3 regions of the Shewanella sp. AC34-MNA-CIBAN-0136 genome follow, and region 1 is predicted to be linked to each of the others. Evidence: predicted binding sites of a transcription regulator. Region 1 holds the regulator's gene; each other region holds the start of a gene.
The links. Region 1 encodes LexA, which represses DNA repair genes until DNA is damaged. Its sites were predicted from a motif close to TACTGTATNNNNATACAGTA; they were not measured.

Region 1 (10,285 bases):
AAAATACTGCTGCCATGGTGAACCATTGCAAGGCATACCCTTGATGTTTTTGTGCCGACAATGGAATGGGTATCCAAGGTTGAGGCAGGTGATAATTTGGAACATTGTCGGGTTGCAGCACCACAGGCGTCAGTGTATGGCCAAGCATGTCAGTGAGTGCGGGTATATTGATATTTTGAAAACGTACTGGAGCATGAGTATCGGCTAATTGCTCTGGATCTAGTCGGTCACTTAATGGGTTGGGTTGTTTTTGATAAACTCGGCCAAACAGTGTGTAGTAATTTGTTTTTAAGGGGGTTAGTTCAGGTAAAATTCGACGGTCTTTGTTTGCAGGCACAAAGCCTAGCTCGACCATTATCCAAGGTTGTTCAGGGGTTATTTCAAAAATTTGATACGCTAAATATCCTACTTGACCCTGAAACACTTGATTGTCTAATAACAGCATCATGTTATTGACGGGTTTAGCTGAGATCTTCAGACGATAACCCGTGAGTAATCTCGTCTCCGGTTGAGAGCTTGTTGAGGCTTCTGACGTTTCAACTATTGTCAACATTTCCTCATAAGTGAGTGCTTGTTGCTGTTGGCGCTGGATAAGTGTGCTTTGCCACTCTTGTTTAAAGGTTGCTCGTGATAACTGCCATAATCCTAACTTGACCAACAAGCTAAACACGACCAAAGTAATGATTACGAATAATACCCGAGACATCCCCACACTTTTAAAAGGATTGCCTGTGACAACACCTTTCATCGTTAAGTTAGTTTTAGTCTCGTTGCTTGTATTCATATTATTTAACTTAGGTAGGGCCTTATTTATTATGGTTAAGGGCGAGCATCAACAATCAATGAGTCGTTTTCTCGGCCGGCGCGTATTGTTTTCTGTTGTCGTTATAATGGTATTGCTGGTGGCTTTGGGGCTTGGTTACATTCAACCTAACCCCAGACCTTATTAGTCGTTAATACGTGGTTTTATAGTACGTATACGAAAATGAATAAACATAACCACACCACATCAACGAAGTGCCAATACCAACTCCCAGCTTGAAAAGCGAAATGCTTGTCGGGGCTAAAGTGGCCCTTTACAATTCTGAGTAATAAAATAATCAAGAACAGGGTGCCAATCGTTACGTGCATGCCGTGAAAACCGGTTAACAAAAAGAAGGTGTTGCCGTAGACACCAGAAGAGAGCGTAAGCCCCATTTCTTGGTATGCATGGCTATATTCTTCAACCTGTAAACTGAGAAACGCAATACCCAGAATTACCGTCAACGCTAACCAGATTATCAAAGGTTTACGATTGGCTTTTTCGAGATTGGTATGAGCAAAGTGCAAGGTAACCGACGAGGTTAGCAGTATAATAGTGTTAATTAACGGCAAACCCGTCCATGGCATGGCTTCTGTTGCGGTGCCATCAGGTGTTTTAACCAATGGCCACATAGCTTCAAATGCAGGCCACAACACTTCATGGGTCATGGCATTGTTAGATGCGCCACCAAGCCAAGGTACTGAAATCATTCGGGCATAAAATAGCGCGCCGAAAAATGCCCCAAAAAACATAATCTCTGAAAAAATAAACCAACTCATTCCCTGCCTAAATGAACGATCCATTTGCGGTGAATACAGTCCAGCCATGGATTCATCAATAACGGTCTTAAACCAGCCAAAAATCATAAAGATAATCACGGCCAAGCCGGTTATTAAAATGTAACCGCCAGAGGTTTTTTCAGTGGTTAATTGTTGTACATAATTACCTGCGCCAAACGCAATTAAAAATAAACCGATAGCACCGATTATTGGCCAAGCACTTTGGGTTGGCACATAATAAGTTTGATACTTTGTTGTCATTTTGCTGCTCCTTGCTCCATGACGATCGCCTGTCTATCGGTGATGTCATAAAGGGTATAAGAGAGAGTCAATGTGTTAATGGACGCTGGTAAATCAGGGTCCACGTAAAAAATCAGTGGTAGTTCTGCTGTTGCTGCTGCAGCCAAAGGTTGTTGATTAAAGCAAAAACATTCCGTTTTATTGAAGTATGCCGCCCCTTGCCCTGGCGATACCGAAGGTATTGCTTGGCCTACCGTGTCACGTGTCGATAGGTTTTTAACCAAAAATTGTGCGTGAGTGAGCTCCCCAGGATGTACGCTTATTTGGTTAACTTTAGGGCTAAATTCCCATGGCATACCTGATTGAACTTGAGTCACAAATTCAATGGTTACGGTCCGGTTTTTATCAACCACCACCGCTTCATAACTACTGGCGCTATTTTGGGGTTTGCCATTAATCCCCAATGTATCGCAGAGCACGTCATAAAGCGGTACCAGCGCAAAACCAAACCCAAACATACCAATTGACCCGGCAATCAGGATGATTAATAGCTTACGATTTGATTTTGTTGGCTGTGTCATCTCATTTAATCTCCGGTGGAGTGGTAAACGAGTGATATGGCGCAGGGCTGGCAATCGACCATTCCAAGCCTTCGGCTGCTTCCCAAGGATTATCTCCAGCGGGTTTGCCACCCTTGATACATTTGAGAACTACAACAAGGAAAATTAGCTGAGATAAACCAAATGCAAAGCCACCAATCGACACAATTTGATTCACATCGGCAAACTGTACCGCGTAGTCGGGAACCCGACGCGGCATACCTGCTAAGCCTAGAAAGTGCATTGGGAAAAACAACACGTTGACGGATATTACCGAACACCAAAAGTGCCACTTACCTAAAGTTTCGTTATACATATGGCCGGTCCATTTAGGCAGCCAATAGTAAGCCGCCGCCATAATGGAGAATATCGCCCCAGTCACCAGTACATAATGGAAGTGAGCCACGACAAAGTAAGTGTCGTGGTATTGGAAATCAGCAGGGGTAATTGCCAACATCAAGCCCGAAAAGCCACCAATGGTAAACAGGATGATAAATGCCACTGCAAACAGCATTGGAGTTTCAAATGTCATTGAACCGCGCCACATAGTGGCGACCCAATTAAACACTTTCACCCCGGTTGGAATGGCAATCAACATGGTGCAATACATGAAAAACAATTCGGCAAAAACAGGCATACCAGTAGTAAACATGTGATGTGCCCATACCAAAAATGACAGAATGGCAATACTGGCAGTGGCGTAAACCATCGAGGAGTAACCAAACAGCTTTTTACGGCTAAAGGTTGGTACTATCGCGGAGATAATACCGAAGGATGGTAAAATCATGATGTAAACTTCGGGATGGCCAAAGAACCAGAAAATATGCTGGAACATCACCGGATCGCCACCACCTGCAGCATCAAAAAAGCTAGTACCAAAAAACTTATCGGTTAATACCATGGTGACCGCACCTGCGAGCACCGGCATTACTGCAATCAGTAAAAATGCGGTAATGAGCCAAGTCCACACAAACAAAGGTAACTTCATCCAGGTCATGCCAGGAGCTCGCAAGTTTACAATGGTTACAATGACGTTAATTGCGCCCATTATCGAACTTATTCCCATTATGTGAATGGAGAAAACAAATAGGGCGGTACTGTCAGGACTATAGGTGGTTGAGAGCGGAGCATAGAATGTCCAGCCAAAGTTAGGGCCGCCGCCTTCCATAAAGAGTGAACCTAATAAAATGGTAAAGGCGAAGGGTAAAATCCAAAAACTCCAGTTGTTCATTCGCGGTAGTGCCATATCTGGGGCACCAATCATCATTGGAATTAACCAGTTTGCTAACCCGGTAAAAGCGGGCATCACCGCCCCAAACACCATGATGAGGCCATGAACTGTGGTCATCTGATTAAAAAAGTTAGGTTCTACTAGCTGTAATCCAGGCTGAAATAATTCAGCTCGAATCACCATTGCCATCGCACCGCCAGTAAGAAACATAATGAAACTAAACCATAAATACAGCGAGCCGATATCTTTATGGTTAGTGGTGAGTAGCCAGCGCATTAGCCCCTTCGGAGCGCCGTGATGATGATCATCATGAGCGGTAGCCAGTGTATCGTGCGTTGTTGTGCTCATTGTTTTCCCCTACTGTCCATGGCTAGCGACATCGGCAGGTTGCACCGCTTCGCCAGAATTATTGCCCCACGCATTGCGCTCATAAGTAATCACCGCCGCCATCTTTTGCGGGCTAAGTTGACTACTAAATGCCTGCATTGCGGTACCTGGTTTTCCGTGCATAACGATATCGATATGTCCGCTAACCGGTCCAGTAACAACAGGGCTGCCAATAAGTGAAGGGAAAGCGCCTGGTAATCCAGCGCCAGTGGCTTGGTGACATGCAGCACATGTCGTAGCATAAACCTGCTCACCTTCAGCAATTAATTGCTCCAAGGTTAACGTGGGCAGATCCTCCGGTACAACAGCTTCTGCTACGGCTTCGACAGCTTGATTGGCTTTGTCGGTAACCGCATCGGTAATGTCAGTTGTCGTTGCTGCAATAGTATTTGCTGCATCGGTTACTGCTTTACTTGGTTCGGTGCTTGCCTCGTTACTGCCTAAAAAGTTTCCTATATCAGCAGCTTGAACTACATCACCGCTATTATTGCCCCACGCATTACGCTCAAAGGTAATGACTGCGGCAATTTCTTGGGCGCTAAGTTGCTTTGCAAAGGCTTGCATTGCAGTACCTGGTTTACCGTTTAAGACGATATTCAGGTGATCGTTAACAGGGCCTTTTATGATAGGGCTGCCAATTAATGATGGGAATACACCAGGAAGACCCGCACCATTGGGTTGGTGACAAGCGGCGCACCTAGCAATATAGATTTGTTCACCTTGTGAGGTTAGCTCCTCAAGAGACAAGGTTTTAGACATTGATGCCGCAGCGGCTGCAGCTGCATTGCTTGCTAGTTTTTTTTGCTCCACTAACCAATTATCAAAATCGGCCTCCGATAATGCTTGCACCACAATCGGCATGAAACCATGGTCTTTACCGCATAACTCGGCACATTGGCCGCGATACGTTCCAGGCTTATCAATACGAGTCCAGGCTTCGTTGATAAAGCCTGGATTGGCATCTTTTTTAACGGCAAACGCGGGTACCCACCATGAATGAATAACATCATCAGATGTCATCAAGAAGCGCACTTTTTGGTTAATGGGCAGTACTAATGGCTTATCGACTTCAAGGAGGTAATGCTCGCCTTTGGCCTCACTGCCATCAATTTGTGCTCTGGGAGTGGATAATGTGCTGTAAAATTCGATGTCTTTATCAAAATAGCTGTAATGCCACTTCCACTGCGACCCGGTAATTTTTATGGTGAGATCAGCATCACTGGGATCTTCCATAGCAATCAAGGTTTTGGTGGCTGGAATAGCCATGCCGATTAAGATGATGAAAGGGATGACGGTCCAAGCAATTTCCACTTTGGTACTTTCGTGAAAATTGGCCGCGACAGCGCCTTTTGATTTGCGGTGATAAATCATTGAGTAAATCATGATCCCAAACACCACTAACCCAATTACACAACAGATGTAAAGAATCGTCATGTGGAGGTCATAAACCTTGCCACTGATATCTGTCACGCCTTGAGTCATGTTGAGGGGCATTTCTGATGCCCCAAGCGGAAGTGCTACAAACACCACCAGTAAACAATACAACCATTGCTTCACAAGACTACTCCTCTGCTAATTGCAAATAGCAACTACAAAGAAGAGTCACACAGTAATTCTCTGCTCTATGCAAACTCTTCGGTTCCCGAAAAAAGTTTGATGACCTCAAAGTACTTTGGTGGCTGTAAACATACGGTCTACGGTTTTATTGTTAGCTGTGCACCACGCTTGTACCTACTACTGAACTTATCAATTTTGATTTGGCTCATTTGTCTGAAAGTAATCTTGATTACTGCCATTCACGTCCAATTAAAGATAAAAAATGTTTCATCCTTGTTAACCACATTACTTGTAGATTAAACATTGATCAAGATCACTTTGTTGGCTAATAGGCTGAAAAAAGATGAAAAAAAACCCTGAATTCAATACAGGGCTTGGTAATGAAGGGTTCGTGCTTAGTGAAATGAGCAAAAATTACTTGTTCCATTTGTTAAAGTAGGGCTAACAAGTTGATGTTTGTGAGGTAAGTGAGCATTCACATCTTCAATTACCACCCCTAATGCACGTGCACTTTTGGCGACAATTTCTAAACGGCGACTATCGCGAGCATCAAGTGAGCTTGTCCAAGTTACTACTGCGCTCGATGTACCGCTAGTGAGCGCTTTCTCCATGGCCCATAATGTTTCGACTTCATCTTTGGTGTGTACCAGTAAAATGCGATCCATTCTTACACCAGCACTTGCCAGCATATGTTTATAGCCAATATGGGGCGGGCTAATTAATACAATCCATCTGCCTTGCTGGCTCAATATTGCTAACTGGCTGCACAATTGGCTCAGTTCAGCTTCACCTTGGGTGACAGTTTGTAATGTTTGAATGGTTTGGGTGCCATGCAGTTCTGTTTCAGTTAAATCTACCCATAAGCCCGGGTGGCGTGGCGCGATGCCCATTAGTTTGTTCATAACCAATCTCCATTACGGATAACGCCAACGGCAAGCCCTTCGATGGTTAGGCTTTGGCAACTTAAATCTACTTTTATCGGATTGTAATCTTCATTTTCGGCATGCAGATAAATCACATTACCTTTTTGTTCAAATCGTTTTACGGTGACGTCATCATCAACACGTGCCACAACAACCTGGCCATTACGTGCTTGCTGCATTTTATGTACAGCGAGTAAGTCACCTTCTAAAATGCCGATGTTTTTCATGCTGTCACCACGCACTCGCAATAAAAAATCTGCGGCGGGCTTAAACATGTTTGGATCGACTTGATAGTATTGCTCTACATGCTCTTGGGCCAAAATTGGTTCACCAGCAGCAACCTGTCCAATGAGTGGCAGACCGGTTTCAACCTGCTCTTCATGAGGTAAACGAATGCCTCTTGAGGTACCAGGCATGATCTCGATAAAGCCTTTTTTGGCTAATGCTTTTAAATGCTCTTCGGCGGCATTAGCACTTTTAAAGCCAAGACGATTCGCAATTTCAGCACGAGTGGGTGGCATACCTGTTTCGGCGATATTGTTTTTAATTAAGTCTAAAATTTCTGCTTGGCGCGGCGTTAACGGTCTCATGATGATTCCTGTCTTTTTATACAGTGACTGTCATTATATACAGTGTTTGTGTTCGCGCAAGTATTAACCAACTATTTTTTGTATTTTGTTGATTAAGTATCACTCAACAATATGTTTTAATTAACTATTACTAATGTTCTGTCTTATGTTATTTCTGATAGTGAGAGCTTAAACGTAAAGATAGATCGGTCTGATAGTGTAAGCAGGGTGGTTTCTGGTATCCTATACGACAATATTACAGTGGCTTATGTTGCGAAAATAACCATGTCAAAACCAGATTCAATATTTTTACGAGCATTAAGATGGATTCAAAAGTGGATGGTACAGACCATTGTGGTCCCTCACGATCCTTTTGATGACCTCAATATAGATCCAACTAAACCTTTGGTTTATTTAATGAAAACGGAATCTATTAGCGATATTGCCGCGTTGAGCGAAATCACCGAGGGCTTTGGTCTGCCCAGTCCTTATGAGCCATTACAGCTTGATGGCTTAACCGTGCCTCGTGTGGTCTGTTTAGAGGGCCGCAAACCACTATTTGGTAAACGTGAAAGTGGTGACAAATTCCTTAATTATTTTACCAGCTTATTGTCACTTCACAGTGAGAGCCCTGAATTAGATATACAGTTGGTTCCTGTTTGCCTTTATTGGGGACGTACCCCAGGTAAAGAAGAAGACAGCATGAAAGCTGCTGTATTTGAACGTGAAAACCCTACGTGGTTACGTAAATGGTTAATGATTTTATTTTTAGGACGCCATAATTTCGTCCAGTTTTCTAATGCATTATCGCTTCGTCATATGGCCGATGAACATGGTACTGATAAAAGAATTGCTCACAAATTGACCCGAGTCGCCCGTGTGCATTTCCGCCGTCAACGCAAAGTGATGACGGGGCCACAATTACCGAATCGACAAGCGTTGTTTGCCTCTTTATTAAAATCAGAATCTATCAAAAAAGCCATTGAAGAAGAGTCTGCAAATAAGAAAGTAACAGTCGAGAAAGCGCGTGAAACCGCCATTGAATACCTTGATGAAATTGCCGCCGACTATTCTGATAGTTTGGTGCGTATTGCCGAACGTTTCCTGACTTGGTTATGGAACAAATTATACAGTGGCATCAATATCAAAGGTGCCGAGCAAGTAAGACAGTTACATCATGATGGCCATGAAATTGTTTACGTTCCTTGCCATCGTAGCCATATGGATTACTTGCTACTGTCGTATATTTTGTATTATCAGGGCATGGTTCCGCCGCACATTGCTGCCGGTATTAACCTTAATTTTTGGCCAGCAGGGCCGATGTTCCGCCGTGGTGGGGCATTCTTTATCCGTCGTAGTTTTAATGGTAATAAACTTTATACCGCAGTATTTCGTGAATATTTAGATCAGTTATTTGCTAAGGGTTATGCGGTCGAGTATTTCACTGAAGGAGGTCGTTCGCGTACAGGACGTTTGCTAGCGCCTAAAACCGGTATGTTGGCTATGACAATTAACAGTGTGCTACGTGGGATAGAGCGCCCAGTAACCTTAGTACCCGTGTATTTAGGTTATGACCATGTGATGGAAGTGGCGACGTACCACAAAGAATTAAGCGGTAAGAAAAAGAAAAAAGAATCTGTATGGCAGGTATTTGGTGCTATTCGTAAGTTAGGCAATTTTGGCCAAGGTTATGTGAATTTTGGTGAGCCGATTAATTTACAACAGTTCTTAAATCAGCAGGCGCCAGAGTGGCGTGATGAGCTAGCTAAAGATCCTGACCAAAAACCATCTTGGTTTACGCCCTCAGTTAATTTGTTAGCTAACCGCGTAATGACTAATATCAATGGAGCGGCCGCAGCCAGTTCGGTAACATTGACCAGTTTAGTGTTATTAGCGTCAGAGCAAAATGCGTTAGAAAGAAGCCAGTTAGAACGTCAGCTTGATTTGTATTTAGCCTTACTTAAAACAGTGCCTTATACCGATTATACCTCTGTGGCCGAAGGTAATGGCAAGTCAATTATTGATCACTGTCTGTCGTTAAATAAGTTTGTTAGTACCAAAGACCTTATTGGTGAAATTATTTCAGTTGATGAAAAAATTGCCATCACCATGAGTTATTACCGTAATAATATTATTCATTTGATGGCGTTGCCGTCATTAATTGCCAGTTGTTTAGTGCATTATGACGTGTGCGATCGCCAGCGAATTCATGGCATTGTAATGGACTTTTATCCATTACTTAAAGCTGAGCTATTTATGAGCATTGATGACGTGCCTCAACATGTGGACAGCATTTTAGATTTCATGGTTGAACAAGGTTTACTGACCGGTAGCGATCAGTTTGAGATAACGCCTCGTCATATTACCCAAGTGTTACTGCTTGCTGAAACTATCAGTGAAACGTTGCAACGTTATGCGATTATCTTCAATTTACTCGCAATAAAACCTGATCTTGAGCGCTCAGAACTGGAACGCGATAGCCATTTGTTAGCCCAACGATTAGGCGCGCTGCATGGCATTACCGCACCAGAATTTTATGACAAAAAATTATATAACACCCTGAGTGTGAAACTGAAAGAATTGGGTTATTTATGCAGCGACGAACATCGTGCTGAAGTGATCAGAATTCGTGATAACGCTAATAAATTACTCAGCTCTTTAGTAAGACAAACCATTGTTGATAGTGTGGAAGCGGAGCACGGACAATAATGGCTAATCATATGAATGCTGCCAAGCATCGTACCAGCGGTAAATCTGTATTGGGTGGGGCGATGATTATTGCCGGAACCACTGTGGGTGCGGGCATGTTTTCGTTACCCGTTGTTGGTGCTGGAATGTGGTTTGGCTATTCTATCGCGATGTTGCTCGGCGTTTGGTTTTGCATGCTAATGTCGGGTTTATTGTTATTAGAAGCCAATTTGCATTTTGAACCAGGCGACAGTTTTGACACCTTAACTCGGGTGACTCTTGGGCAGTTCTGGCGGGTGATTAACGGCGTTTCGATTGCGTTTGTGTTATATATTTTAACCTATGCTTACATCAGTGGTGGTGGTTCGATTGTGAATCACAGTCTGTCAGCATTGGGCGTGAGCCTACCCCAGAGTGTGGCCGGATTGGTGTTTGCGGTAGTCTTGGCTTTGGTGGTATTTATTAGTACTAAAGCGGTCGACCGTATCACCACAATCATGCTTGGTGGCA
Region 2 (10,285 bases), on a different contig from region 1:
TTCTTTTTAATTTACAGACATAATCTCATTAAACCTCTGTTCGTCCGACAAGCGTTTTAAGGTTTTTAACCAAAGATATAATTAAACACATCGTTGATTTAAACAACCTAGCCTAGTCATTGGGTGATTTATACTCACTATTACAATTCAACATCATATTAACCAATATCGACAATAGCCGCAGAATGCCATTTAGGAAGATTAATTTGCTATAGCTTGCACGAGATTACGATGGGATTTGTATTGATCAACGATTCCCATTACAACGCTATAATCAAGATGAATTAAGCACATTTAAATAATGACTCGTTAAAAAAAATGGTTTGATACCAATTTTTAGCTACAAATAGCATCCAGTGATAATTCAACACGAGTAAAATAAATACGTTAGTCGGATGTAAATAAATGACGACTCATTTATGGATGCGTTTAACAAACTGAATCAGTGTGTTAAAAAGTGCTTTGTGAGAGCCTCATTCATTCCACTTCAGTCTTGTATCAACTTAAGGGGAAATTGTCCTGCTTACACCAATAACCTTAAATTGGAGCTGTGAGGTACTCTACGCTAGAGCTAATGTAACCTCAACGCAGAATAACAGATGGGTAAATTGATAAACGTAGAATGTTTACTGGTCACTCATATTTAAATTGACTCGTTATTATTTGAATTTGGTTCTAAATTTAGCTCTGCATTTGGGTTAACCCAGCGAAATGACACGTAACTAGCGGGTCTTTTAATTGAAGCAATCGCATAAACAAAGGACCGTTTGATGACAGTGAAAATTCCGAGCAGAGGTTAACGAATAAGGGCTGATTAAACTAAAGCGGTAATGCCACTACAATACAAAAACAAAAAAGCCAGCAAATGCTGGCTTTAATGATATCGACATCATCTGTCGAAGTTAGTAATTACCACCTTCAGAAGGGGTACCTGACTTCTCAGACTGAATACGTTGGTAGATCTCTTCACGGTGAACAGATACTTCTTTAGGTGCATTTACACCAATTCGTACCTGATTACCTTTAACACCTAGTACAGTAACGGTGACTTCATCACCGATCATTAATGTTTCGCCTACTCGACGAGTCAAAATTAGCATTCGAAAGCTCCTTTAAGTTCAATCTGCATAACACGCTTTGTCCGTAATATGCGCTCATTATAAGGTCTGCTTTACATAAAATCATAGTATCAATTTCTGAATACATCAGTTTATAAAGCAAATTCTCTTAGGAAATCATAAAACTTGACGATTAGTCGTCTTTTAAAACGAGATTACCGTAAATTATTAACATTAACGGTATAAGACTCAGTAGCTAAACAATCCAATACGGCAAACCAACAACAAAAACGATAGGAATTGAAAAGCAATATTACATTAGAGTACTACACATAAGTACAATAATAAGCATTGTCCAACGCTAACAATCTTTTTAAACGCTTTTACTGTTAGCAAGTTAGTTCACTATGCCAAATCTACTCATAGCACTCAAGTTATAAAGTCACATATCTTAGACTTTATAACTCAATTGCCATAAAAAACGCTAATCTACAGATTTCATTAACTTAAACGTTCGTTTACCCAGGGCTCTACAAGGGCTAACGCTGCGGCTAAATTCTCAGGTTGAGTACCGCCAGCTTGTGCCATATCAGGACGTCCACCGCCTTTACCGCCAACATGCTGTGCAACCATTGCGACTAACTCACCCGCTTTAACCTTCTTGGTTAAATCGTTGCTGACCCCAACAATTAAATTAACTTTTCCGTCTTTAGCAGTACCGAGCACAATAATCGCAGATTTTAACTTTTGCTTCAGCTCATCTTGTAAACCACGGAGTGAACCTGGGTCAATACCATCAAGCTGCTTAACTAAAAGTTTAACACCATTGATCTCAACCGCATCACCGGCCATATCGGCACTGGCAGCGGCGGCTAACTTATCTTTTAATTGAGATAAATCTTTTTCTAATTGCTTCACTTTATCTAGCTGAGCTTTTAACTTAGCCACTACTGAAGCACTATCGGATTTCAACAGTTGTGCGGCTTCATCCAACATGGATTGCTGTTCGGCAATATAAGCCATTGCAGCAATACCCGTAACAGCTTCAATACGACGCACACCTGCGGCAATACCGTTCTCAGAAGTAATTTTAAATAAACCAATATCACCAGTGCGGCCAACATGAGTACCACCACACAGTTCGATAGAGAAATCACCCATAGTGACAACACGTACTTGGTCATCGTATTTCTCACCAAACAATGCCATTGCACCTTTTTCTCTGGCTTCATCAATGCCCATTTCAGTGGTACAAAGTTCGTGGTTTCGACGAATTTGGGTATTAACTAAATCTTCTACAGCTTTCAATTCCGATGGCTTAACCGCTTCAAAATGAGCGAAGTCAAAGCGTAAACGCTCAGGATTAACAAGTGAACCTTTTTGGGACACATGTGAGCCTAACACCTGACGTAATGCAGCATGCAATAAGTGGGTAACAGAATGATTTAATTGCGTACGATGACGTAACTTTTTATCCACCTGCGCGGTTAACTGCTGGCCTATAACTAATTGACCTTGAGCTAATTGGCCTTGGTGCCCCGAAGCTGGACCAAATTTTTGAGTGTCTGCAACGGTAAATACTACGCCATCAGCGGTCAGCAGACCTTTATCACCAACCTGTCCACCAGATTCTGCATAAAATGGAGTATTGTCTAGTACGACGACGGCATCTTGACCCGCTATCACGGTATCAACCGCTTTACCGTCAACATATAAAGCAATCACATTAGGCTGACCAGTTAACTCGGTATAACCACTGAATGCGGTTTCTGCATCGATAATTAATTGGCTATTATAATCAGCGCCAAAGTTACCCGCCGCTTGTGCACGGCTTCTTTGCTCAGCCATTGCTACCTCAAAACCTGCCTCATCAACGTTAATATCACGTTCACGGCAAACATCTGCAGTTAAATCGACAGGAAAACCATAGGTGTCATACAGTTTAAATAAGGTGTCACCATCTAAAGTATCACCTTGCAAGCTATTCAACGCGCCGTCTAAAATAACTAAACCGCGCTCAAGAGTGCGAGCAAACTGCTCTTCTTCCGCTTTTAAGGCTTTTTCAACAATAGCTTGAGTTTGTTTTAAGCCAATGGCGGCATCGCCCATTACGCTAATAAGTGTTGGCACAAGTTTGTAGAAGAATGCGTCATTAGCACCCAGCTTGTTACCATGACGGACTGCACGACGAATAATACGGCGCAACACATAACCACGCCCTTCATTTGATGGCATAACACCATCAGCAATTAAAAATGCACATGAACGAATATGGTCAGCAATAACGCGCAGAGATTTATTTTCTAAATCAGTTACACCGATAATTTCAGCTGTTTTGGCAATAAGTTGTTTAAAAATATCGATTTCGTAGTTTGAATGCACGCCTTGCATAATCGCAGCAATACGCTCAATACCCATACCAGTATCAACAGAAGGTTTTGGCAATGGCAACATTTCACCGTCAGCCTGACGGTTGTATTGCATAAATACAATGTTCCAAATTTCAATAAAGCGGTCACCGTCTTCTTCAGGCGTGCCAGGACGGCCACCCCAAATATGATCACCATGATCGTAGAAAATTTCACTACAAGGACCACAAGGACCAGTGTCACCCATCTGCCAGAAGTTATCTGACGCAAAAGCCCCGCCTTTGTTATCACCTATGCGGATCATATTTTCCGCTGGCACGCCTATTTTTTGAGTCCAAAGATCATATGCTTCATCATCGGTTTCATAAATAGTGACACATAAGCGTTCTTTTGGCAGTTTGAGTGTTTCGGTTAGGAAGGTCCATGCAAAACGAATTGCATCTTCTTTGAAATAATCGCCGAAACTAAAGTTGCCTAACATTTCAAAAAAAGTATGGTGACGAGCGGTATAACCCACGTTATCTAAATCGTTATGTTTGCCACCTGCGCGCACACAACGTTGTGAAGTTGTCGCTCGGGTGTAATTGCGTTTATCCATGCCGAGAAACACATCTTTAAACTGGTTCATACCCGCATTGGTGAATAACAGTGTTGGGTCATTTGTGGGAACAAGCGAGCTGCTATCAACAACCTGATGTCCGTTATCTTCAAAGTACTTTAAAAAAGCGCTTCTTAACTCTGCTGTAGTCTGAAACATGAAATGGCCCTGAATATAGAAAATACGAAAGTAACGAGCTTGGCATGCAAGCCTGTAAATGTAAGCATTATATACTGAATTTACGTCAACATGCGAGATGAGTGGCTCGATTATCCTCTGAGCATAAACCGATAATAATAGTTATTGATAAGCGATCTCACCGACTAAGATTAACTAAGCTCAACTCGAGCTAATAAACACCTCCCGAACAGCCCGTTACCCAACTAACGACGTTAAATTAAAAGGCAATTGGCTCGTTGCTGGCGGCAAGACTGCCTTGTGAGTAAGCAAATGGTCAGCTTGAGATTGCAGATTAATAACAAACCTTTGTTGTCGAGTGTTCGGTCTGTTATCCACATTTGAAGTGAGCTAAATGCCGTCTAATTTAACCAGATAAACCTCCGCTATCACGATAAAAAGAGCGTGGTTATAGTAACAAATTAGCTTTTAAACCAATTGAAGAAGGTAACTGCAGAACTAATAGATTGTTTGGCAAACAGTGTGATTTTAAATGCTAAATAATTCAGAACTAAATCATTAAAAGTATGGGCATTAAAGCTATGTGGGATTATTCAAAGTAACGCAGAGTAGCGGATATGACTCAATAACCCTGAGATTGACAATAATCGAGTACTAGAGATTTTTCACATATCAACGTTTTTAACGTTGCAGTTTTTAACGTTGCAGTTTTTAACGTTGCAGTTTTTAGCGTTATAATTTTAGCGTTATCGTTTTTAGGGTTATCGTTTTTAGGGTATAACAACAGGGGCTTTTAGCGAGGAATATTCGCGGCGCGCAAGATGCGCTACCGCGATAGATGTAACTGACTGACTAGCTTAGAATACTTCACCCGTTTCAAGGTCAATATTCTCATCACTTTCTGTTTTAGAATCTGATGCATTAGCACCACCATTCAATAACATCGCACGTAAAGTGGTATTAATTTCACTGGCAATGACGGGGTTTTCAGTCAAGAATTTACCTGCATTAGCACGGCCTTGACCAATTTTCTCGCCTTTGTAGCTATACCAAGCACCCGCTTTATCAACTAACTTGTGCGCAACACCTAGATCGACTAATTCACCAGTACGGTTAATACCTTGTCCATAAAGGATTTGGAATTCAGCTTGCTTAAATGGAGCCGCAATTTTGTTTTTAACCACTTTAACGCGGGTTTCATTACCGACAACTTCATCGCCGTCTTTAATGGCACCGGTACGACGAATATCTAAACGTACTGAAGCGTAGAACTTTAGTGCATTACCACCGGTAGTTGTTTCTGGGCTACCAAACATCACACCAATTTTCATACGAATTTGGTTAATAAAAATAAGCAAAGTATTTGATTGCTTAAGATTACCAGCCAGCTTACGCATAGCTTGGCTCATCATACGAGCGGCAAGGCCCATATGTGAATCACCAATTTCACCTTCAATTTCAGCTTTTGGCGTTAACGCTGCAACAGAATCGACCACAATAACGTCTACAGCACCAGAACGAGTTAACGCATCACAAATTTCTAACGCTTGTTCGCCAGTATCTGGCTGTGAACAAAGTAAGTTATCAATATCTACGCCTAACTTTTTCGCATAAATTGGGTCAAGAGCATGTTCAGCATCAATAAACGCACAAGTTTTACCTTCGCGTTGCGCTGCGGCAATCACTTCAAGAGTTAACGTCGTTTTACCTGATGATTCTGGACCGTAAATTTCAACGATACGTCCCATTGGCAAACCGCCCGCACCGAGTGCGATATCCAATGAAAGCGAACCGGTAGAGATAGTTTCAACATCCATTGTGCGATCTTCGCCCAACTTCATAATTGAGCCTTTACCAAATTGCTTTTCAATTTGGCTTAAAACGGCGGCTAGTGCTTTCTCTTTATTTGGATCAACCTTCATTATAAAACCCTCTTAAGGCATTCAATACGTTTAGTAAAATGCTATTTCGACTTAGGTGAAGTGACGTGAATCATTTCAATATGTTCATCAGTATACTGTATAGTCATACAGTATCAAGTGCTGAGCTGATTTTTTTTTAAACCTTTGAGAATTGATCATTTACATCAATATTTTATCCTCATAAAATTTTTTGTTTGAATCTATTTATACGCTGGGGGCAAATATTGTTAAGATTAGCCCCATAAGATTTACGTCCTACGATTGATTAATAGTGAAGTGTTCATAATGACAGTGATTGATACCAGCGATTTAGAAAAACACACCCCGATGATGCGCCAGTATTTGGGCTTAAAAGCGGCCCATCCTGATATGTTATTGTTTTATCGAATGGGTGATTTTTATGAGCTGTTTTACGATGATGCTAAACGCGCTTCTGAAATGCTGGGTATTTCACTGACGGCTCGTGGAAAAAGCGGCGGTGACCCGATTCCCATGGCAGGCATTCCATATCACGCTGTCGAAGGCTATTTAGCAAAATTAGTTAACATTGGTCAGTCTGTAGCCATTTGTGAGCAAATTGGTGATCCAGCCACATCAAAAGGCCCTGTTGAGCGCCAAGTGGTGCGCATTGTTACCCCTGGCACCTTAACTGACGAAGCTCTACTGCAAGAAAAACAAGACAATTTATTGGCAGCACTGTATCAGGGTAAAAGCGGTTTTGGTTACGCGACTTTAGACATTTCGTCTGGTCGTTTTGTTGTTGCAGAATTACCCACTCGTGAAGCTTTAGAAGCCGAATTGCAGCGGACTAATCCAGCAGAGTTACTTTACAGTGAAGATTTTGCTGACATGTTATTAATCAATAACATGAAAGGTATCCGTCGTCGCCCAGAGTGGGAGTTTGATTACGACACGTGTATTAATTTACTGCTCAATCAATTTGGCACCAAAGATTTGCACGGTTTTGGTATTACTGATGCACGATTGGCGTTACAAGCTGCAGGTTGTTTAATGCAGTATGTAAAAGATACCCAAAAGATGGCGTTACCACATATCAACTCGATTGTGCGCTTTAATCAATCTGAATCTATTATTTTAGATGCCGCAACTCGACGTAATTTAGAGTTAACTCAAAATTTATCTGGCGGGCGAGAAAATACCCTCTCATGGGTATTAGATAATACCGCAACCCCTATGGGTAGCCGTATGTTACAACGCTGGATCCATGAACCATTACGCAATCGTCAAACTATTCAATATCGCCATAGCGCAGTCAGTGAACTCATTGAACAAGACTTATATCAAACCTTACATGAGCAACTAAAAAGCTTAGGTGATATCGAACGTATTATGGCTCGTTTAGCACTACGCAGTGCCAGACCACGTGACTTTTCACGTTTAAAGCAAGCACTAACGCTTCTGCCAGAAATCCAGCAAACATTAGCAACATGCCAACAACCTCGATTAAATACGTTAGTGCAATTACTGGGTGAATTCCCTGAACAACATGATTTATTAGAACGCGCTATTGTAGACAACCCTCCCATGTTAATTCGTGATGGTGGCGTTATCCGTACTGGCTATAATAATGAGTTAGATGAATGGCGTAAGTTGAGTGAAGGCGCCAGTGATTATTTAGTCGAACTTGAAGCTCGTGAGAAACAACAAACGGGGATTAACACCTTAAAAGTCGGCTATAACCGAGTTCATGGTTACTATATTGAAGTTAGCCGTTTACAGTCAGATAGAGTGCCACTGAGCTATCAGCGTCGTCAAACACTCAAAGGCACCGAACGATATATCACCCCAGAATTGAAAGAATACGAAGAAAAAGTACTTTCAAGCCAAGGCAAAGCACTCGCGCTTGAAAAACAACTGTGGGAACAACTTTTTGACTTATTGTTACCTAAATTACAAGAATTACAGCAGTTTGCAACGGCTGCTGCCGAGTTAGATATATTAAGTAACTTTGCCGAACGAGCACAATTATTTAATTATCAATGCCCACAAATGACCCACGATATTGGTATTAATATTGAAGCGGGCCGCCATCCAGTCGTTGAACGAGTTAGCCAAGCAGCATTTATTGCTAATCCGGTAGCGTTAACACCACAGCGCCAAATGCTTATTGTCACAGGCCCGAATATGGGCGGTAAATCTACCTATATGCGTCAAGTTGCATTGATTACATTGATGGCACATATCGGCTGTTTCGTTCCAGCAGACCATGCTCAAATTGGTGAAATCGACCGGATTTTCACCCGTATTGGTGCATCAGATGATTTGGCATCGGGCCGATCAACCTTCATGGTTGAAATGACCGAAACGGCTAATATTTTACATAATGCTACTGCAAACAGTTTAGTGTTGATGGACGAAATAGGTCGCGGCACCTCGACTTATGATGGTTTAGCGCTCGCTTGGTCTGCTGCTGAATATCTAGCCAAAAACGTCAGTGCACTGACATTATTTGCTACTCATTATTTTGAGTTAACCCAATTGCCCGAGCTGTTACCGTCAGTCATTAATGTTCACTTAGATGCAATAGAACACGACGACACAATTGCCTTTATGCATTCGGTACAAGAAGGTGCGGCAAGTAAAAGTTATGGCCTACAAGTTGCGGCCCTAGCGGGTGTGCCTGCATCAGTCATTAAAGCGGCAAAACATAAGCTTCATCAACTTGAAAACCGAGATATGACATTATCTCAACAGAACCCAACTCAAGTAAGTATGAACTTATTACCTCCGATACCAGAGACCTCACCCGTGTTGGAAAAGTTAGCCAAAATTAATCCAGACGAGTTGACACCTAAACAAGCGTTAGATTATTTATATGAGTTAAAGCGATTAAGTCACACGAACACCGAGCACCGAAATTAACTGGCCAAGTGAATTATTGAACTGTGGAAGCCTGCAAAGGCTTCCATTTCAATGACGTATTAGGTGTGACATCAAACGAGTAACGCCCCTGAAATACGATGAAATGAACCAACAGTATGAAAATACTATCAGTAATACCTAGGTTATATCGTCAAGTTGCCACTACACAACGCTTAAATTAAGTTGGCGATTGGTAGGATAAACCTAAGCGCATGAGCAAAATTAAAATGCTCATATAGGTTTTAACCCTAATATCGCAATACCTTAATTGACCTTATTGACACATTAATGATGACATATCATTTGTGTGTTGATGATAGTCAACCGCCTAATATTCACAATAAACGTTCACTGTCCATTAATCTCTGAATAATGCTTCAACCGACAGTCCTTGCGCCCCAAGTAAGTCTTTTAAGCGTTTAAGCGCTTCGACTTGAATTTGACGTACACGCTCACGTGTTAAACCAATTTCGGCACCGACATTCTCTAATGTTGAAGGTTCATATCCGAGTAAACCAAAACGTCTTGCTAACACTTCGCGTTGTTTAGTATTTAATTCGTTTAACCAGCCTACTATCGAATTAGATAAATCTTCATTTTGTACCCGATAATCAGGGCCAACGGAATCATCATCAGCAATAACATCTAATAATGCCTTCTCATTATCGCCACTCAGAGGCGAGTCTACCGAAGTAATTCTTTCGTTTAACTTCAGCATACGGCTAACATCACCGGTCGACACATCTAACTTTTCGGCGATTTCTTCTGCGGTCGGTTCGTGATCAAGTTTTTGGACAAGCTGTCTTGCTGTACGCAAGTACACATTTAATTCTTTTACAATATGAATTGGTAAACGGATAGTGCGAGTCTGGTTCATGATCGCCCGTTCAATGGTTTGTCTGATCCACCACGTTGCATAAGTGGAAAAACGGAAACCACGCTCAGGATCAAACTTTTCAACCGCTCGAATTAAGCCTAAATTGCCTTCTTCGATCAGATCGAGCAGCGCTAAACCACGATTGTTATATCTTCTGGAAATTTTAACAACAAGACGGAGGTTACTTTCTATCATGCGGTTGCGAGACTTTTCGCAGCCTTTGAGGGATTTACGTGAAAAAAACACTTCTTCCTCTGCTGTCAGTAGCGGAGAAAAACCTATTTCACCTAAATATAATTGAGTAGCGTCTAAGTTTTTTTGTAAGTCATCTTGGACTTTTTCTTCAATATCAAGTTGTTGCACCAAATCGCGTTTACCGGTTGCAACTTCTGGTGGTTGTTTAGCTAGATCGACAAGATATTCTGCTGAAGCAGTATTAT
Region 3 (10,285 bases), on a different contig from region 1:
GTTGGTTTTCTAACTGGCTTAGAGTACAAGTCGAATAGACTAACACTCCGCCTGGCTTTAACGCTAAAAATGCTGATTCGATAAGATCTTTTTGGGTTTCAGCAATCGCAGTAACATCTTCAATATCCCAGTGTTTTAATGCCAAGGGATCTTTACGGACGGTACCTTCGCCGCCACAAGGAGCATCCAATAAAATAGCATCAAACGATTCATATAAATATTCACCAAAGACTCGGCCATCAAAATGGGTTAGGGCGGTGTGGCTGGCCCCCATACGTAACACATTAGCGTGTAATACTTTAACGCGACTGGCAGAATATTCATTAGCGACTAATAAGCCACTGTTATTCATTAAGGCTGCGATTTGCGTTGTCTTAGAACCTGGTGCAGAAGCGACATCTAAGATTATTTCGGCGGCGGTTTCATTGGAAAACAATGCGGTCGGCGGCAGCATTGAGCTGGCTTCTTGGATATAAAATAGCCCTTGAATATGTTCAATGGCATTACCCAGTTGGATATCATCTTTACCCTCAATCCAAAATCCGTCAGCACACCAAGGTACTGGAGACAGTTGCCAGCCGGCTTTAGTCATGATGCTGACAAATTGTGCAGTACTGATTTTAAGCGTATTCACCCGAATGGATTTACGAAGTGGTTTATCACAATAGGCGATAAACTCTTCTAAAGCCAAGTGAGCGGGTAACTCTTTCTCAATGTGATTGATAAAGTTTATATTTAATTGGGCCATAATAAGAAATGATACATTATTGTTGCAGTAATTGAAGCGATCATATCACGGAATTGTACACCCTGTTTGGCAATGATTACTGTATATTGACGTTAATAAAACCGACTGGCTAATGGAGTGGTGTGTGCTAAATAGAGTGTGGTTATTATTTTTTATCATTGCTGCGTTGTCTATCTCGATTCAATTAGTGAATGGCAATGTCGATGTATTAAGCGAGTCGGTGACGGCATTGTTTGCCAGTGCTAAGTTAGCCGCTGACATCTCGCTTGGCTTAATTGGTGTGTTAGCGTTATGGATGGGCTTGATGCAAGTCGGTGAAAAGGCCGGTGTGGTGGGTTTGTTTGCCCGCATATTTGAACCTTTACTGTCTAAGTTGATGCCAGAAGTTCCTCGTGGACATGTCGCCTATGGCAGCATTAGCATGAATCTTACTGCTAACATGCTGGGACTGGACAATGCAGCAACGCCTTTAGGCTTAAAAGCGATGCATGATCTGCAAACTCTTAACCCTGTAAAATCAGTAGCAACCAACGCCCAAATTTTATTTTTAGTATTAAATACTTCATCAGTAACATTAGTCCCTGTAACAGTCTTTCTTTATCGTGCCCAACAAGGTGCGGCTAATCCTGCTGATATCTTTTTACCCATTTTATTGGCCACAAGTGTTTCCACCGTTGTGGGACTATTGGTTGTCGCGTTAGTGCAGCGTATCTCGTTAATCAATAGTGTTATTTTGGCTTATGCTGCAACCATTATGAGTGTATTCATGGCCGGGATTGCTTATTTGGTGACATTATCCGCCGATGCGATAGGCCAGGTGTCTATGGTGTTAGGTAACGGTATACTGTTGTTGCTGATTTTAAGTTTTATTTTAGTCGCAGGTTATCGCAAAATTGCCGTGTATGACGAGTTTGTTGATGGCGCTAAACAGGGCTTTAGCCAAGCAATTCAGCTAATCCCTTATTTGCTGGCGATGTTATTAGCCATTGGGTTTCTTAGGGCTTCAGGGGCGTTAGATTATGCCTTACAGCTGTTAGCAAGTGGCGTGAGTGCATTAGGCGCCGATACGCGCTTTATTGATGCGATGCCAACCGCGTTCATGAAACCTTTTAGCGGTTCTGGTGCGCGTGCGATGATGTTAGAAACCATGAGTCATCACGGAGTTGATTCTTTTGCGGGCCGACTAGCAGCTATTTTACAAGGCAGTACCGAAACGACATTTTATGTGTTGGCTGTGTACTTTGGTTCAGTGGGGATCCGTAATGGTCGTCATGCACTAGGGTGTGGTTTAGCAGCAGATTTTGCAGGTATTAGTGCCGCCATCGGTGTGTGTTATTGGTTTTATGGTTAAAAATCAATTATCGAAATCAATTATCGAAATCAATAAGATAAATAAAAAGGCCGATAAATATATCGGCCTTTTTTTTGTACTAATTGTATTATCTCTAGCTGAGGTTACTTAGTTTGTGTAGGTCGCCATTGTGCCCATTCATCTTGCATATTCTCATGCAATGGGAAACGTTCGGTTGCATTGATACTGTTACTGTCTGATGTTGTATCTTGGGTCGCAAATGCTATACCACCGGCGAGTATCGTTTCTAATGAGCCTGTTTCTAACTGTGCACCCGAAAATAAACCGACGTCTAATTTAATACCAGAGGCATCCCAAAACTGGCTAGTCTGGTTGATTAAGTGACTATATTCAGCATTTACATGGGCAAACAACGTAATTTCAATCCCTGAGTCATCCAACCTGTATCCATCAATTTGTCCGACTTTAATTCCGCGGAAAAATAGCGGTGTACCGACCTTAATAGAACCTAGTTGATCGTCAACTAATTGGAATGCTAATGCATCTTTAGGTACGGTAGCCTCAAAGCTCGAGTGAGGTTGGGCAACAAAATTATCAATAATTTCTGTGCTGTTACCTGGGATAACACCAATATAAGGACCCGTTAACAGTGTTTCTGGGGCATTAATACCCGCTAAAGAAATTTGTGCATCGACGATAAAAAATTCAGTGTCACTGGCACTAAAATGGTTTACGTAATGGCCATAAATATAAGCTTGTGCATTCTGAGTGTTTAAATCTCGATTTAGTTTAACCTGTGACACTTCACCAATTTTATGCCCTTGATAGCGAATAGCCGCTTTTTCTGACACTTTAGTACTCACAGGCAGAGTGAGGTTGATGACTTTAGCCTGCATGAGTGCGAGTGACTTGTTGTCATATAATCGTAGATTAGGTTGATTATTTTCAGTATCAACTCTGTCGTCTATATGTCCAAGGGTAATACTGCCATTTATTGCACCTTTCAATGGTGCAACATTGATATCGACACCGGCTAAACTGGCATTGATGGCTACAGCGTCATTACGCCAAAAAACCGTAGTCGGCTTAATTAACGGAACAAATTTATTGTCGATATTGATATCGATATTAAATTTATCCGTTTTAGCTAACCAATTGACTTTATTCACTGAGCCTATTTGCATTTTTTTGTAATAAATTGGTGAGCCTTCAGCTAAGTCGGCACCATCAATACTAGTTAAAGTAAAGGGTGTCAGCTGTTGTTGAGCGTAAAGCGTTTGGGCCGATTCAATTGATTCGTGCAGTGTTAAAGTACTATTAGCCGAAAGCAGCATTTCGCTGTTACCCGGAATTAAGCTAATAGCGCCTTCCAACATCGTAGTGAGGTCGCGAGTTTTAACATTAACGCCCTCTAGTGAAGCATTAATGGCTATGGCACTTTCAGGAACAAAGAAGCTTCCCTTAGTCAGCAAACTCTTAAATTCTGGTTGAATTTCAATGCTATATTCAACAGTTGAAAAGTCTTTACTTAAACCAATACTGGTTATCTGCCCTATAGGCAATTGTTTATATCGCACTTGCGCGCCATTACTGACACCTGTGTGGGTCGTGGCAACTACCGTCAATTTAAGTTTGTCTTGACTGAGCAAATCGGGAGCATGTGATGCCAATTCAAATTGCATCGCCTCTTCGGTTATTTGAGTGCCTGGTAAGACATTAATAACACTGCCAGTAACCAGTCTACTGATATTTTTGACACCTTTTAATGATAACTCGGCACCACTTATCCAAAATTGGCTATCGTTGGTAATTAATGCTTTGTAATGATGTTCAACCCGAGCAATAAGCTTCACTCCAGTGTCGGTTAAGGTTACTTTTTCTATTTCACCAATAACGATACCGCGGTAGGTGATGGCGGTGCCTTCATTAACATCTTCACTGCTAGATGCAGTTAAATCAAAATGAACACCTCCAATAGCGGTAAGCTCATCCTCATATAGGTTGTAAACATCACCATTTTGGGCCTTTTCAGTGTAGCTGCCGGTATCAAAGCTGATGCCGCCGGCCAAAATAGACGCGATACTTTCAGTGCTGACTTTTATCCCCGCTAAAGAAGCATCGATTTTCAAGCCCGATACATTCCAAAAATGGGAGTCTTTATTGACTAAATGGGCATATTGTTCTTGAACAAATGCGCTGATAATTATTTGTTTATTTCCGTCGAGGCGATAACTGACAATGCTTCCGACAGGTGCTTGACGGTAAAATACAGGCGAGCCAACATCAATCGAACCCAGTTTAGGGGATTTTAGTTCGATCATCAGTCCTTCACTGCCGGGGAGTATCGCAGGCGCTTCACGTTGTGCTTCAAATACGGTTGCAGAGCGGCCATCACCAGGTTGAAGGGCAATATAATTACCAGAAAATAACGTATCGAGCCCTTCAACTCCGGTAATACTTGCTTTAGGTTTTACTAACCAAAAAAGGGTGTTTTTATTGAGGAAAGGGTCGGCACGGTAATCCATAATAACTTTAACGTTTACCCCTTTTAGATCATCGTCAATACCAATGTCAGTGACTTTACCTACCGTCAATCCTTGGTATTTGACCAACGTTTTGCCGATATCAATACCCGTAGCACTAGGGAAATGTATTAATATTTCAATGCCGGATTCTTTAATGCTTTTGACCCCTAACCAGGCACCTAATATCAAAGCAACAACCGGTAATAACCATATTGGCGAGAATAACTTTTTCTTCACAATTTTAGGCGATTCAATTTGTGTCATCAGTGTTTTCCAAGCGGTCCCAAAGTAATCGAGTATCTAACACTTTTGCTGCAACTTGTGTTAGTAAGATAACTAACGCAAATGCTGTCGCGGCAGGTGCAGGTTTTGCGTCTAATAATTGCCCCATATTAACTAAGGCAACGGTTAATGAAATAACGAATAAATCGAGCATTGACCAGCGGCCGATCCATTCAATAATGTGAAACCCAACCATTAATTTTCTTTTTGATATTGGTAAGTTAAAACTAATAGCCGTCAAGTAAGTCGCTAAGCCAATAATTTTAAGCCAAGGTACTAAAATACTGGCAGTAAAAACAATAATAGCAATCGGAAACATACCGGTTTTGACTAAATGACTAATGCCACTAAAAATGGTGTCATTGGTGACCACTCCGCGATTAGTTAATAAGGTAATAGGGTAAATGTTGGCGACAACAAGTAAAATTGTCGCGGTAACTAATAAAGCCCAACTTTGTTGGATGCTGGCATAATTACGGCTACTTAATTGACTAAAACAACGTCGACAATGACTGTTACTTGTGACGTTAAGTTTGCGACAAACAGGGCATAAACATAAGCCCATTTTCTTGCCCTGAAGATGAGGTAAAACCTCAGTTTTCGGCTCGTTATCGGTATTCGCAGTTTGCTTAGTGCTGTCCACTATATGTTCATTGGATGGTGTAATTGGAGTACTAGGCATCTACATAACTCCACATGTGTTCTAGGTTATATTCACGTTGTAAAAATAAGATGATGATAAACAACATTGTAAAACTGAATGTTCCCATACCAAAATACACATCGGAAAAGTCTGATAACTGAAAGGCCGACACGAGAAAACTGATGACATAAATTTCTAACATGGTCATTTGTGATATCAAACCATGATTTTTTAACAATGTAGTGTAGGTTCTTTGCCAAAATGAGTTGTGCAGTTTTAATTTTACAATTACAACTTGAGCCATAATTGACAAAATCAATAACCCAGGCGCGATAACTGCAGCAACCATTACCGCTAGGCCTACAACCCAATATCCTTCGGCCCAAACCGTCACAGCAGCTTGCAGCACCGTAGTGGTTCGTACACTGCCAAGGAAGTGGATTTCGAGTACTGGCAATAAATTAGCAGGAATAAAAATAATTAACGCCGCAACGCATAACGCTAGCATGCCATTAATGGAGCAATAAGGTGAATCATAGAGCGCCGTGTGGCAACGCGGACAAAGCGCACGGGCACTTGAAGGCAAAGCTCGTTTTCTCACTGCCAAATCACATGATTGGCATAAAATTATAGAATCATGATCATCAAATTCATGCATGAAGAATTAATCTAATCCATAGTAAAACACATTATTGGGTAGCGAAGAGTCAAACCTCTCTGCTTGGCCTTATATTGGCAGAAAAATGAGTTAATTGTTAAATAATCTCGATTTTCTTGTGCTTGATAATATCAGAATAATCAGAACACTTGCATCATAAGTTAACTATGTGAGATTCTATGCACTGTATATAAAAACAGTGAGGATTACATCATGGCAGTGATAACCCAATTTGTCGTGGTCAGAGAAGGGGTGGAAAAGATGACATTTATATCGAAGAAAGAGGCTGATGCCTACGATAAGATGCTCGATATTTCCGATAACCTAGTGCCATTTCTTATTAAGGCAGACCTCGGACTTGATGAAAATAAATGCGAACAGCTGGCATTTTATCTAGCAAACAATAAAGATGAGCTTTCTAACTTGCTAAAAGGCATCGTACAGGTTAAAAACGCTCCTACAGCGAAAACTAAAAAGACTACGGCTAAAACTACATCTGCAGAATAGTCGTATTCATCACTCATTCTTCGATTGAGTGTCAGCTTAAGGAATGGACATGAAAACCGAATTTTACCAAACATTAAATCGTCAAGCACAAGCTTTACTTGAAGGCGAAGATGATTTGATTGCTGCTATGGCAAATTTTTCAGCGTTGCTAAATGACAACCTAGAAGACCTAAATTGGGCAGGTTTTTATATTAAGCGTGGTGAACAATTAGTCCTTGGACCATTCCAAGGTAAAGTGGCTTGTACCCGTATCAATATCGGCAAAGGTGTTTGTGGCACTGCCGCAGCAGAAAATAAAACCCAACGAGTTGCCGACGTTCATCAATTTGATGGCCACATTGCATGCGATTCTGCCAGTAATTCAGAAATCGTGATCCCTGTTAGGCAGGGTAATGAGGTTGTGGCAGTGTTAGATATTGACAGCCCATTACTGAATCGATTCGATCAAGATGATCAAATTGGTTTAGAAAACATGGTAAAAAGTTTCGAAACTTGCCTATTTGGTTAAATAGCGAACAAATTAGATTAAATCATGGTCGCATTCGCTGTCGCGGGCTTTATAATATGCCGCTATACGCATTTGTGCTGGATTTACTGATGAGCGATGATTAAGCTGAGAGTAAGTTTGGTTAAATTGTTAAGGTTTGTTTCAATGACTTTAGCAAACTGGCGGATAGTGATATTTTGTACGTTAAGCCTTAACAGTAAGGTTTAACGAAAGATGAACGACTGCAAGGCAAATTGTATGCCGCATAATCAGTCCCTTTATTAACGTGGAAGTAAAAATGGAATCAACAGACAAGTTGACCGACACCAACGCAATTTTAGCGTATTTATATGAAACCTTTCCTTTATGCTTTATTGCAGAAGGTGAAACGAAGCCATTAAAAATTGGTTTGTTTCAAGATTTGGCTGAACGGTTAGCTGATGATTCTAAAGTCAGTAAAACACAATTACGTGTAGCGCTTCGTCGTTACACAAGCAGCTGGCGCTATTTGAAAGGCGTTAAAGCAGGTGCTAAACGTATAGATCTTGACGGTAATGAATGTGCTGAATTAGAACAAGAGCACATTGACCATGCTATTTTGACGCTTAAAGAAAGCCAAGATAAAGCTAAAGCAAAACGTCAAGCGTTAGCGCCTAAAAAGCCGGCAAAGAAAGTGGCACCTAAACGTGCTCCTGCCGTTAAAAAGGAACGTCCTGCACCGGTAGCGGCTCCAGTGATTAAACTTGTGCCGGCTAAGCTAGAAGATTTAAAACAAAAACAACGCGTTAATGTTAAATTAGGTGCCACACCTGTTCCTGGTGTTGTGACTGATATTAATAAAGAGGATGTGCTTGTTCAATTAGATTCTGGCTTATCCATCAAAGTACGTGCTGAGCACATACTATTATAGAAATTTAAGGAGTACTTGTTGATGCGAAAACTTACCTTGGCCGCGTCAATTGCCAGTTTATTTGTCGGCTTTTCGGCATGGGCAATTTCACCAACGATTCAAATCAGCGAGTTACCTAAACTAGCACAAGAGCCACAACATAAAGTGGCTAGCAAGCGAGTAACAACTTTGTTTACTCGCTCGCATTATCATCGTTTTGTACTTGACGATGCATTCTCTGAGCAAATATATACCCGTTTTCTTGAGCAACTTGATTATCGTCGTAATGTGCTGACTGCGGCAGACATTGCGAGCTTTAGTCAATATCAAAACCAGTTTGATAACATGGTTGAATCAGGCGATATTAGCCCTGCATTTACCATGTACGACCTAGTACAGAAACGTCGTTATGAGCGTTTTGCTTATGCGTTGTCTTTGCTTGATAAAGAGTTCGATTTTACTCAAGCTGGCGATGCGTATGAATTTGATCGCAAAGATGCGCAATGGCCAAAAGATGAAGCCGAAGTGAATGAACTTTGGCGTCAGCGCGTTAAATATGACGCGTTAAATCTTAAATTGACCGGTAAAAAGTGGCCTGAAATTGTTGAAGTGCTCGAGAAGCGTTACAACAATGCCATTAAGCGTTTAAGCCAAACACAAAGCGAAGACGTGTTTCAAACAGTAATGAACGCGTTTGCTCGTAGTGTTGAACCTCATACAAGTTATTTATCTCCTCGTAATGCAGAACGTTTCCAAATGGAAATGAATTTAAGTCTTGAGGGTATTGGGGCCGTGTTGCAAATGGATGATGACTACACCGTCATCAAAAGTTTAGTGGCCGGAGGGCCTGCTGCCAATAGCGAGAAATTATCACCAGAAGATAAAATTGTTGGTGTTGGTCAAAAAACCGGTGACATTGTTGATGTCATAGGTTGGCGTTTAGATGATGTTGTTGATTTGATCAAAGGGCCAAAAGGAAGCGAAGTCGTATTACAGATTTTACCGAATAAAGGCGGGGCTAATGCTAAACCTTTTGAAGTGGTCATTACCCGAGATAAAATTCGTTTAGAAGACCGTGCCGCGACCTCAAAAGTGGTTGAGCCTAAAGAAGGCCAGTATGCCAATCGTAAAGTCGGGGTGATTCAAATCCCTGGATTTTATATGAATTTGTCACAAGATGTGGCTAAAGAAATCACTAAACTTGAAAAAGACAATGTTGAAGGGATTATTATTGACCTTCGTGGTAATGGCGGTGGAGCATTAACCGAAGCGACATTACTCACAGGCCTGTTTATTGACATGGGCCCAGTTGTTCAAATCCGTGATGCTAATGGTGGCATTAATCAAAATCGTGATAATGATGGCGCCAGTGCATATAATGGCCCATTGGCGGTGATGGTTGATCGTTATAGTGCATCGGCTTCAGAGATTTTTGCTGCGGCTTTACAAGATTATGACCGCGCACTTATCGTCGGTGAGTCTACCTTTGGTAAAGGGACTGTTCAGCAACATAAAAGCTTGGGTCGTATTTATGACATGTATGAAAAGCCAATTGGTCACGTACAATATACTATCGCTAAATTTTACCGTATTAATGGTGGCAGCACTCAATTAAAAGGCGTTACGCCTGATGTCCGTTTTCCAAGTGCTTTAGAGGCTGGCGAATACGGCGAGTCAGAGGAAGAGAATGCTCTGCCATGGGATAAGGTTCCCGTTGCTCAGTACTCTACTTTAGGGAATATCAACCCTATGCTGATCAACAATCTTGATGTTAAACATAAAGAGCGTATCAGCAAAGATGTAGAGTTCAGTTATATATACCAAGACATTACTGAGTTTAAAAAACATCATAAAGACAAAACAATATCACTTGTTGAGAGTGAACGAATTGCTTCTCGTGAAGACGATGATAAGCGTGCTTTAGACCGAGCAAACGCACGTCGAGTCCATCAAGGTTTGGCTGCCGTGAAGTCTTTAGACGATATTGAAAAAACAGATGATAGCAAGTTACCTGATCCCTTTTTAGATGAAACGGCTTATATCACCCTCGATATGGCTGACGTAGAAAAAATAGCTAAAACTAACTCAAAGTAATTTTTTATTACTGTTAAAAAACGCGCTTAGGCGCGTTTTTTCTTAATCACAATCACTAAAAATAGTACCAATTCGATAAAGACCACGCACATTTAATCATATTGGCATTAGTACCGTTCAAGAGGAACATGTATGAACCA

Region 2: recA (recombinase RecA) is a predicted target of LexA. The motif match lies at 6,179-6,198, and genes of this name have one in related genera.
Region 3: AAEY94_RS06245 (YebG family protein) is a predicted target of LexA. The motif match lies at 6,351-6,370, and genes of this name have one in related genera.

Annotation. Positions count from the first base shown of each region.
Region 1 covers NZ_JBEOPJ010000003.1:92,075-102,359, forward strand. The annotation lists gene AAEY94_RS03780 (SURF1 family protein) at 1-784, opposite strand, end outside; gene AAEY94_RS03785 (DUF2909 domain-containing protein) at 732-950, shown strand; gene AAEY94_RS03790 (cytochrome c oxidase subunit 3) at 967-1,842, opposite strand; gene AAEY94_RS03795 (cytochrome c oxidase assembly protein) at 1,839-2,402, opposite strand; gene ctaD (cytochrome c oxidase subunit I) at 2,404-3,999, opposite strand; gene coxB (cytochrome c oxidase subunit II) at 4,009-5,595, opposite strand; gene AAEY94_RS03810 (cell division inhibitor SulA) at 5,991-6,497, opposite strand; gene lexA (transcriptional repressor LexA) at 6,494-7,108, opposite strand; gene plsB (glycerol-3-phosphate 1-O-acyltransferase PlsB) at 7,373-9,796, shown strand; gene mtr (tryptophan permease) at 9,796-10,285, shown strand, end outside.
Region 2 covers NZ_JBEOPJ010000004.1:541-10,825, forward strand. The annotation lists gene csrA (carbon storage regulator CsrA) at 903-1,100, opposite strand; gene alaS (alanine--tRNA ligase) at 1,560-4,184, opposite strand; gene recA (recombinase RecA) at 5,021-6,085, opposite strand; gene mutS (DNA mismatch repair protein MutS) at 6,371-8,968, shown strand; gene rpoS (RNA polymerase sigma factor RpoS) at 9,327-10,285, opposite strand, start outside.
Region 3 covers NZ_JBEOPJ010000005.1:34,956-45,240, reverse strand. The annotation lists gene rsmF (16S rRNA (cytosine(1407)-C(5))-methyltransferase RsmF) at 1-748, opposite strand, end outside; gene AAEY94_RS06265 (spore maturation protein) at 873-2,099, shown strand; gene AAEY94_RS06260 (PqiB family protein) at 2,204-4,849, opposite strand; gene AAEY94_RS06255 (paraquat-inducible protein A) at 4,836-5,432, opposite strand; gene AAEY94_RS06250 (paraquat-inducible protein A) at 5,542-6,168, opposite strand; gene AAEY94_RS06245 (YebG family protein) at 6,382-6,675, shown strand; gene msrC (free L-methionine (R)-S-oxide reductase MsrC) at 6,725-7,183, shown strand; gene proQ (RNA chaperone ProQ) at 7,461-8,072, shown strand; gene prc (carboxy terminal-processing peptidase) at 8,094-10,145, shown strand; gene pepN (aminopeptidase N) at 10,278-10,285, shown strand, end outside.